DNA from 2 places in the Paenibacillus medicaginis genome. Region 2 is predicted to be linked to the other one. Evidence: predicted binding sites of a transcription regulator. Region 2 holds the regulator's gene; the other holds the start of a gene.
The links. The regulator LexA, encoded in region 2, represses DNA repair genes until DNA is damaged. The targets are predictions, from matches to a motif close to CGAACATATGTTCG.

Region 1 (3,418 bases), on a different contig from region 2:
GCATAAATCATGTGCACGGCTCCGCTGATAGGGTGAACCGCCGCCAAATAACCGTTCCTTCCGAACCATTCCAGCAGCTCCTGACAATGTGCATAGTATACAGGCGTATCCAAGGAACCGATCACCGTGTCGGCCACATCCATCACCGGCAGATCGTTCCCCGGACTGCCCTCTTCCGCGTACATCAAATCCGCGATGCAGATTCGGCCGTGAGGCTTCAGTACCCGCTTCATCTCGGACAGTGCCACCGGCTTCTGCTCCGGGGTCAGATGACGCAGCGCATAACTGCTTGCCACAAAGTCGAAGCTTCCATCCAGATAAGGTATGGACAGCAAATTGCCCAGTCTCGCCTCCACCTGCGGGAATTTGCGGCGACACTGCTTCAGCATTTCCATGGACTGGTCGATCCCCGCCATTGCCGCACCAGCTTCCGCAAGCAATCCTGCCAGGTTGCCCGTGCCGGCGCCGGCATCCAGGCCCCTTTCCCCCGGAGCGGGAAGAACGCGTTCCACCATCATCCGCAAGGTCGTCGTATAGGCCAGGTGCCGCCCCCCGCTGCTATCCGTTCCGCTGACCAGCTCATCATGCACGGCGGCGCGGCTGTCGAAATCCCATGTGTCCCGCCAGCCGTCACGCAGCTGGCGGCGATGCTTCAGGCCTCCGGCCAGCTCGAACAGGTCCTCCCATTCAGGACCGCGCTCCCCTTGGAGCTGCCGGATCATAAAATCAGCCGCATCCAGATTGCGCTTGCCTTCCATCCAGCGGTCGAACATGGCGGAACGCTGCTGCTCCAGCACATAGACCGCCTCCTCGTGTAGCCCACGATCCAGCAGCTCCAGCAGCTGCTTAACCTCTCCCACCCCCATGCCGAATTCACGCAGCGTCACAATGATGCGCAGGCGCAGCGCATCCCGCTGGCTGAACAGCCGATAGCCGTTCCCCGGGTCCTTGCCGGGCCGGATCATCCCTTTTTCCTCATAAAACCGGATCGCCCGCGCGGAAATATTCAGCTGCCGGGCCAGTTCGTTAATTTTCATTCTATGCATATTCCGTTCCCCTCCCTGTGTCCACATCATTATAAAACATTGACGCAACGTTAAGGTAAGCACGGGCCAATTGCTCCCCACATTCAGGGATAAAGGTGAATGCCCGCCGCTTTTCCGGAATGACAAAAAGGCGGGTATTGGACGGAATACCGCCCGTCAATACCCGCTTCATTTGCCGTGCAGTTTTGTTCCACCCTCGCCAAAGGCCCAGCCGTAAGCCAGGACCATATCCTCCCATTTTTTCAAAAGCGGCGGTGTGCTGTACCAATAAAACGGGAACTGCAGAACGATACGGTCATGTTCCTCCAGCAATTGCTGCTCACGTGCCACATCAATCTGTTCGGACGGATATTCCTCATACAGATTATGTACGGTCACGTTTGACTTGCCTTGAAGCTCCTCGACCCACCGTTTGTTAATGCGGGATTGCTCCAAATGGGGATGCGCCACAATAACTAATGTTTTCATTCAAGATCTGCCCTCTTTCATAATAATTAACATTCGAATTAATTGTAACTACATTAGTTACATATGATCGTTTTAGCTACTCTTTTGTGATTCGTCAAGTCTTTAGTTATTCATTTTTAGAAACCAGTAATTACCTCATACATAGAACAAATGTTTGTTCTATAATATACAGGAATGTACGTTCGCATTTATACCTTAAGTTGGAGGAAACAAGATGGCTAAGACAAATGAGCGAACCATTTTTTTGGCAGACTGCCAGAGCTTCTATGCCAGTGTCGAGAAAGCAGAACATCCGGAGTATAAAAACAAGCCGCTTGTGGTAGCAGGAGACCCTACACGCAGGTCGGGGATTATTTTGGCCGCATGTCCTATAGCCAGAAAACACGGTGTAGCTACAGCCGAACGCCTCGGTCAAGCACTCAAGAAGTGTCCGGAGTTGGTCATTGTACGTCCCCGCATGAAATATTATATTGATGTTTCTTTGAAAATCACCGAGATATATAGGAAATATACCGACTTGGTGGAGGTTTTCAGCGTTGACGAGCAGTTTCTCGATGTGTCCCGCAGCCAGCATATATTCGGCAGCGATCCCATGACCATTGCCCGGGAAATCCAGCAAAAGGTTCTGCTTGACACCAAGATCTGGGTGCGGATTGGCATCAGCTCCAACAAAATGCTGGCCAAAATCGCAACCGATATTTGGGCGAAGAAGAACAAGAGCGGCCTGTTCACGCTGTCCAGGAACGAGATAGAACCTCTGTTGTGGCCGCAGCCGGTGAACAAAATGTTCGGCGTGGGCTCACGCATGACAGCCCATTTCGCGCGGCTCGGCATGACCACCATCGGAGATATTGCCAGAACGCCCTTGCCTGAGCTGAAGCGCAAATTTCGTGCCCATTTTGGCAAGCAATCGGATATTCAGGCTGAAGTGATGTGGAGAACAGCCAACGGCCTGGACGACAGCCCTGTCGCCCCGTACACGTTCAGCACTCCGCAGAAGTCGATCGGCCATATGATGACCCTGCCCAGGGATTATGTAGAGCCGCACGAGGTGGAGACCATTTTGCTGGAGCTCACGGAGGAAGTATGTCGGGACACCCGCCGCAAAGGATACATGGGCTCCGTGGTCACCGTTGGCTGCATGTGCAGCCCGTACGAGACGCCGACCGGATTTTCCCGCCAGATGAAGCTGCCTGATCTGACCAACAATACGAATAAAGTCTACCAAACCGTGAAGGAGATTTTCTATAAGTTCTGGAATCATATGCCGGTACGGCGCCTGGGTATCAGCCTGAGTGGTTTGACGGACGGGGAGACATACCAGCTCTCCTTCTTTGAAGACGAGGAGCGAACCCGCTCTCTGGAAAAAGCCACGGACAGCATTAAAGAACGGTATGGCAGCGCGGCGATCATCCGGGCCTCCTCCCTCACCCCCGCCGGGCAGGCTTTGGAGAGATCTTTGAAAATCGGGGGGCATTATAAATGAGAGGGGGTTTATCTTTCATCTTCAGAATTTTTTTAGATTTATCCTCGTGAATTCCTTAGATTTTTCCGTTACTATGTTTATGTGGAAAACAAAGCGAGGGGGAAAAATAGTTGAACATCAATGAAAATCTGCTTTTTTTAAAAGGCTTTCTCCAAAATCCAAAACGAGTGGGAAGTGTCCTGCCTAGTTCCCGGTTTCTAGGGGCTAAAATGGTTCAAAATGTACCATGGAATGAGGTCAAGGCTGTCGCAGAGCTCGGGTCAGGTACAGGTGCTATCACACGTTTCATCAAGACACAGCTGACTGGATCAACGAAAGTGTTATTGTTTGAAATGGATAAAAAAATGAGAAATAATTTGAGGACAGAATACCCGGATTTCGCATGCCATTCAAACGCTTGCCACATGGTTGATTGCAG
Region 2 (3,418 bases):
TACCGTCCCAGCGTTTTGTTAAAAATCCAGTTGCCGCCTTTGCCCTGCTTTTCAACGATAACATATCCGGATTGAACCTTGATCCCCTTGATCTGATCCGCTGGCATCGAACGCTCTCTGCCGCCTTTTAACGTATACAGAGCGTTTTTGCCAACCCGCAGGTACGGACGGCGAAGAAAAAATACAACCGCAAGCAGCATATAAAGCCCGAATACAAGCCAATCCATGCCCCTCATGCCTACCTGTGTCCAGAACATGGTCAAGACCAGATACAGGACAGACAGGCCCACCAGCATGATCGGAACTGTCAAATTGCGCCCATGATATGTATCGCCGGTATTGCCTGTGCTGCTGCCGATCGGTTGCCCCCCCTGCTTTCTGCGCTGCTTGTTCACTTTCTCCATGTTTTTGCGAATTTTTCTTTCAAATGAACCGGCCATATGCACATTTCCTTCCTCTAAATAGTGACGGTTATATAGTGACGGCGCATCTGCCCGGGCCGCCGACAAGCGGACCGGTCCGTAACACCGGCTGTATATCGCTATATAATGTAATTAATGCTTCGGTCCTTTGTCTTGGTCCGGCTCGTCATCCACAATTTCGATGGATTCCAGCTGCTGGCGGAAATTTTTGCGGATGTTGCCCAGATAAATTTCGCGAAGCTCGGCTCTTTCCTTTATTTCGGCTTCAGTCAAGCCCTCTCCTTTTGCTTTGCGCGCGAGCTCATTGATGCGCGCTACCAAGCTGTCAATATCCAATTTTTGTCCCCTCCAAATAAGCAAAGATACTATACACTTTGACACGTTAAAAAGAGCTTGTCAAGGTTCCCGCAAGCTCTGGCAACAGTCTTGTTCTCAAAATTCTGGCAGGTGCAGCACATCCCCCGCCCTGATTCCGGAGCTCTTAAGCCCGTTGATCCGAATAATTCCTTCTATAACTTTTCATCAGCAAAAATTTGTTTGCTGACTTTCAGAACTTATGTTTGTACGAACGACAGTTCTATGCTATAATTTTCCCAAACGTTACTTAAATGGGGTTGATGGGATATGTCTAAGATTTCCAGCAGGCAGCAGGCAATTTTGGAATTTATACGTAATGAGGTTCGCTTAAAGGGATACCCTCCCTCAGTAAGAGAGATCGGAGAGGCGGTCGGACTTGCCTCCAGCTCTACTGTCCATGGACATCTGGACAGGCTTGAGAAGAAAGGGCTAATCCGCCGGGATCCCACCAAGCCGCGGGCAATCGAGCTGCTCGGTCAGGAGGATTCGGATCAGACACATATGTTCAGCTACACGGTAACCCGGGTCCCGGTGGTCGGCAAGGTAACCGCAGGCATTCCGATCACGGCCACGGAGAATATTGAGGATTATTTTCCACTGCCTCAGCAATTTGTCGGCGATGACAAGATGTTTATGCTGTCTGTTGTAGGGGACAGTATGATTGAAGCAGGCATCAGCAATGGGGACTTTGTCATTGTAAGACAGCAGCAAACAGCTAATAACGGAGATATTGTTGTGGCGATGACGGAGGAGGATGAAGCGACCGTGAAGACCTTCTACAAAGAGAAAGATCATGTCCGGCTTCAACCCGAGAACCCGAAATATGAACCGCTCCGCTTGACCAAAGTCAGCATACTGGGCAAGGTAGTCGGTTTGTTCAGGGATTTCCACTAAATCAGCTTAGACCGAACACACCCCTGCATTTTGTGCTATTTTGCATAAAACGCAGGGGTGTTCCTGTTTCATCAGAAGTTAATCTGATGAATGATTCTGTTTCTGTGCTCATGCTGATGAATGTCTGCCGTCAGGCAATTGTCCAATCAAGCACGGCTAAATGGCATATGTTATATCAACATATCCGAAAGGAGTTGTCAGAATGACTTATTATCCGGCAGCAGCGCCTATCGTCTGCCCTCCGATTCGAATCATCAATGATCGCTACTATCCAACGGTCGTTCCGGTAGTTCACCCCATTGAAGTGATCAACAAATGCCATCCGGTTCCTATACCGCATCATATGTACCCTGTAATCGTGAAAAACGATCCAAGCTGCTACATCTGCTCTGTAGGCAAAAAAAGAAGAGGCCGCTAAGCAGCCCTCTTCCACATGTGACTATTCACAACCAAAAGCCTTGGAGTGTCCAAGGCTTTTCCGTCCGAACTTCATTTGCACGTTATATTCCCATCGTCCAAATAAATAAAGCCCTCAGCGCTGATGCGCCAAGGACTCTCCCCCTTAGTAAAGAGACAAATACTGATCTCTCTCCCATTGGTGAACTTGAGTGCGGTACATATCCCATTCGATTTCCTTGAGCTCATAGAAGTAAGCAAGAGCATGGTCGCCAAGCGCGTCAGCAATGACTTCGCTGCGCAGCAGCTCGCCAAGCGCCTCTTTCAGATCAGCTGGCAGGCTGGCGATTCCTTCTTCCACCAGTTCCTCTTCTGTCATGACATAAATGTTACGGTCAATTGGAGCAGGCAGTGAAAGCGCGCGTTTGATGCCGTCCAGACCTGCTTTAAGCATAACGGCCAGCGCAAGATAAGGATTCGCGGCAGGGTCCGGATTGCGGACTTCGACGCGAGTACTCAAACCGCGCGAAGCCGGTATACGGATCATCGGACTACGGTTGCTTGCAGACCAGGCCACGTAGGACGGAGCTTCATAACCAGGCACAAGACGTTTGTACGAGTTCACGGTCGGGTTCGTAATCGCCGCCATCGCGCGGGCATGCTTCAAAATACCGGCCATATAATGTCGGGCTGTCCGGCTCAGGCCGAGCTGGTCATTTTCATCATAAAAAGCGTTCTCATCACCTTGGAACAACGATTGGTGGCAGTGCATGCCGGAACCGTTCACACCAAACAGCGGCTTTGGCATGAACGTTGCATGCAGGCCATGCTGTCTGGCGATCGTTTTCACTACGAGCTTGAACGTTTGAATCTGGTCGGCCGCTTTAATCGCATCGGCATATTTGAAGTCAATCTCATGCTGTCCCGGCGCCACCTCGTGGTGAGAGGCTTCGATCTCAAAGCCCATCTCCTCCAAGGTCAGTACGATTTCACGTCGGCAGTTTTCACCCAGGTCTGTAGGGGCAAGATCAAAGTAGCCGCCTCTATCATTCAGCTCTTCGGTCGGATTGCCTTTTTCATCGGTTTTGAACAGGAAAAATTCCGGCTCAGGTCCCACGTTCATGGACGAAAAGCCCATTTGTTCCGCTTCCTTCAGCACTCTCTTCAGAATGCCACGCGGGTCGCCAGCGAAAGGAGTACCGTCAGGCATGTAAACGTCACAAATCAAACGCGCCACGCGATCCTGGGTAACCCAAGGGAAAATGACCCAGGTATCCAGATCAGGGTATAGATACATATCGGATTCCTCGATTCGCACATAACCTTCGATCGAAGAGCCGTCAAACATC

Region 1: ACE5LO_RS03575 (DNA polymerase IV) is a predicted target of LexA. The motif match lies at 1,686-1,699, and genes of this name have one in related genera.

What each region holds. Positions count from the first base shown of each region.
Region 1 covers NZ_JBHIRY010000002.1:222,804-226,221, reverse strand. The annotation lists gene ACE5LO_RS03585 (MerR family transcriptional regulator) at 1-1,046, opposite strand, end outside; partial or broken gene ACE5LO_RS03580 (NAD(P)H-dependent oxidoreductase) at 1,218-1,514, opposite strand; gene ACE5LO_RS03575 (DNA polymerase IV) at 1,729-3,000, shown strand; partial or broken gene ACE5LO_RS03570 (class I SAM-dependent methyltransferase) at 3,111-3,413, shown strand.
Region 2 covers NZ_JBHIRY010000001.1:122,799-126,216, forward strand. The annotation lists gene ACE5LO_RS00610 (hypothetical protein) at 1-440, opposite strand, end outside; gene ACE5LO_RS00615 (DUF896 domain-containing protein) at 555-758, opposite strand; gene lexA (transcriptional repressor LexA) at 1,047-1,673, shown strand; gene ACE5LO_RS00625 (hypothetical protein) at 1,876-2,091, shown strand; gene glnA (type I glutamate--ammonia ligase) at 2,236-3,418, opposite strand, start outside.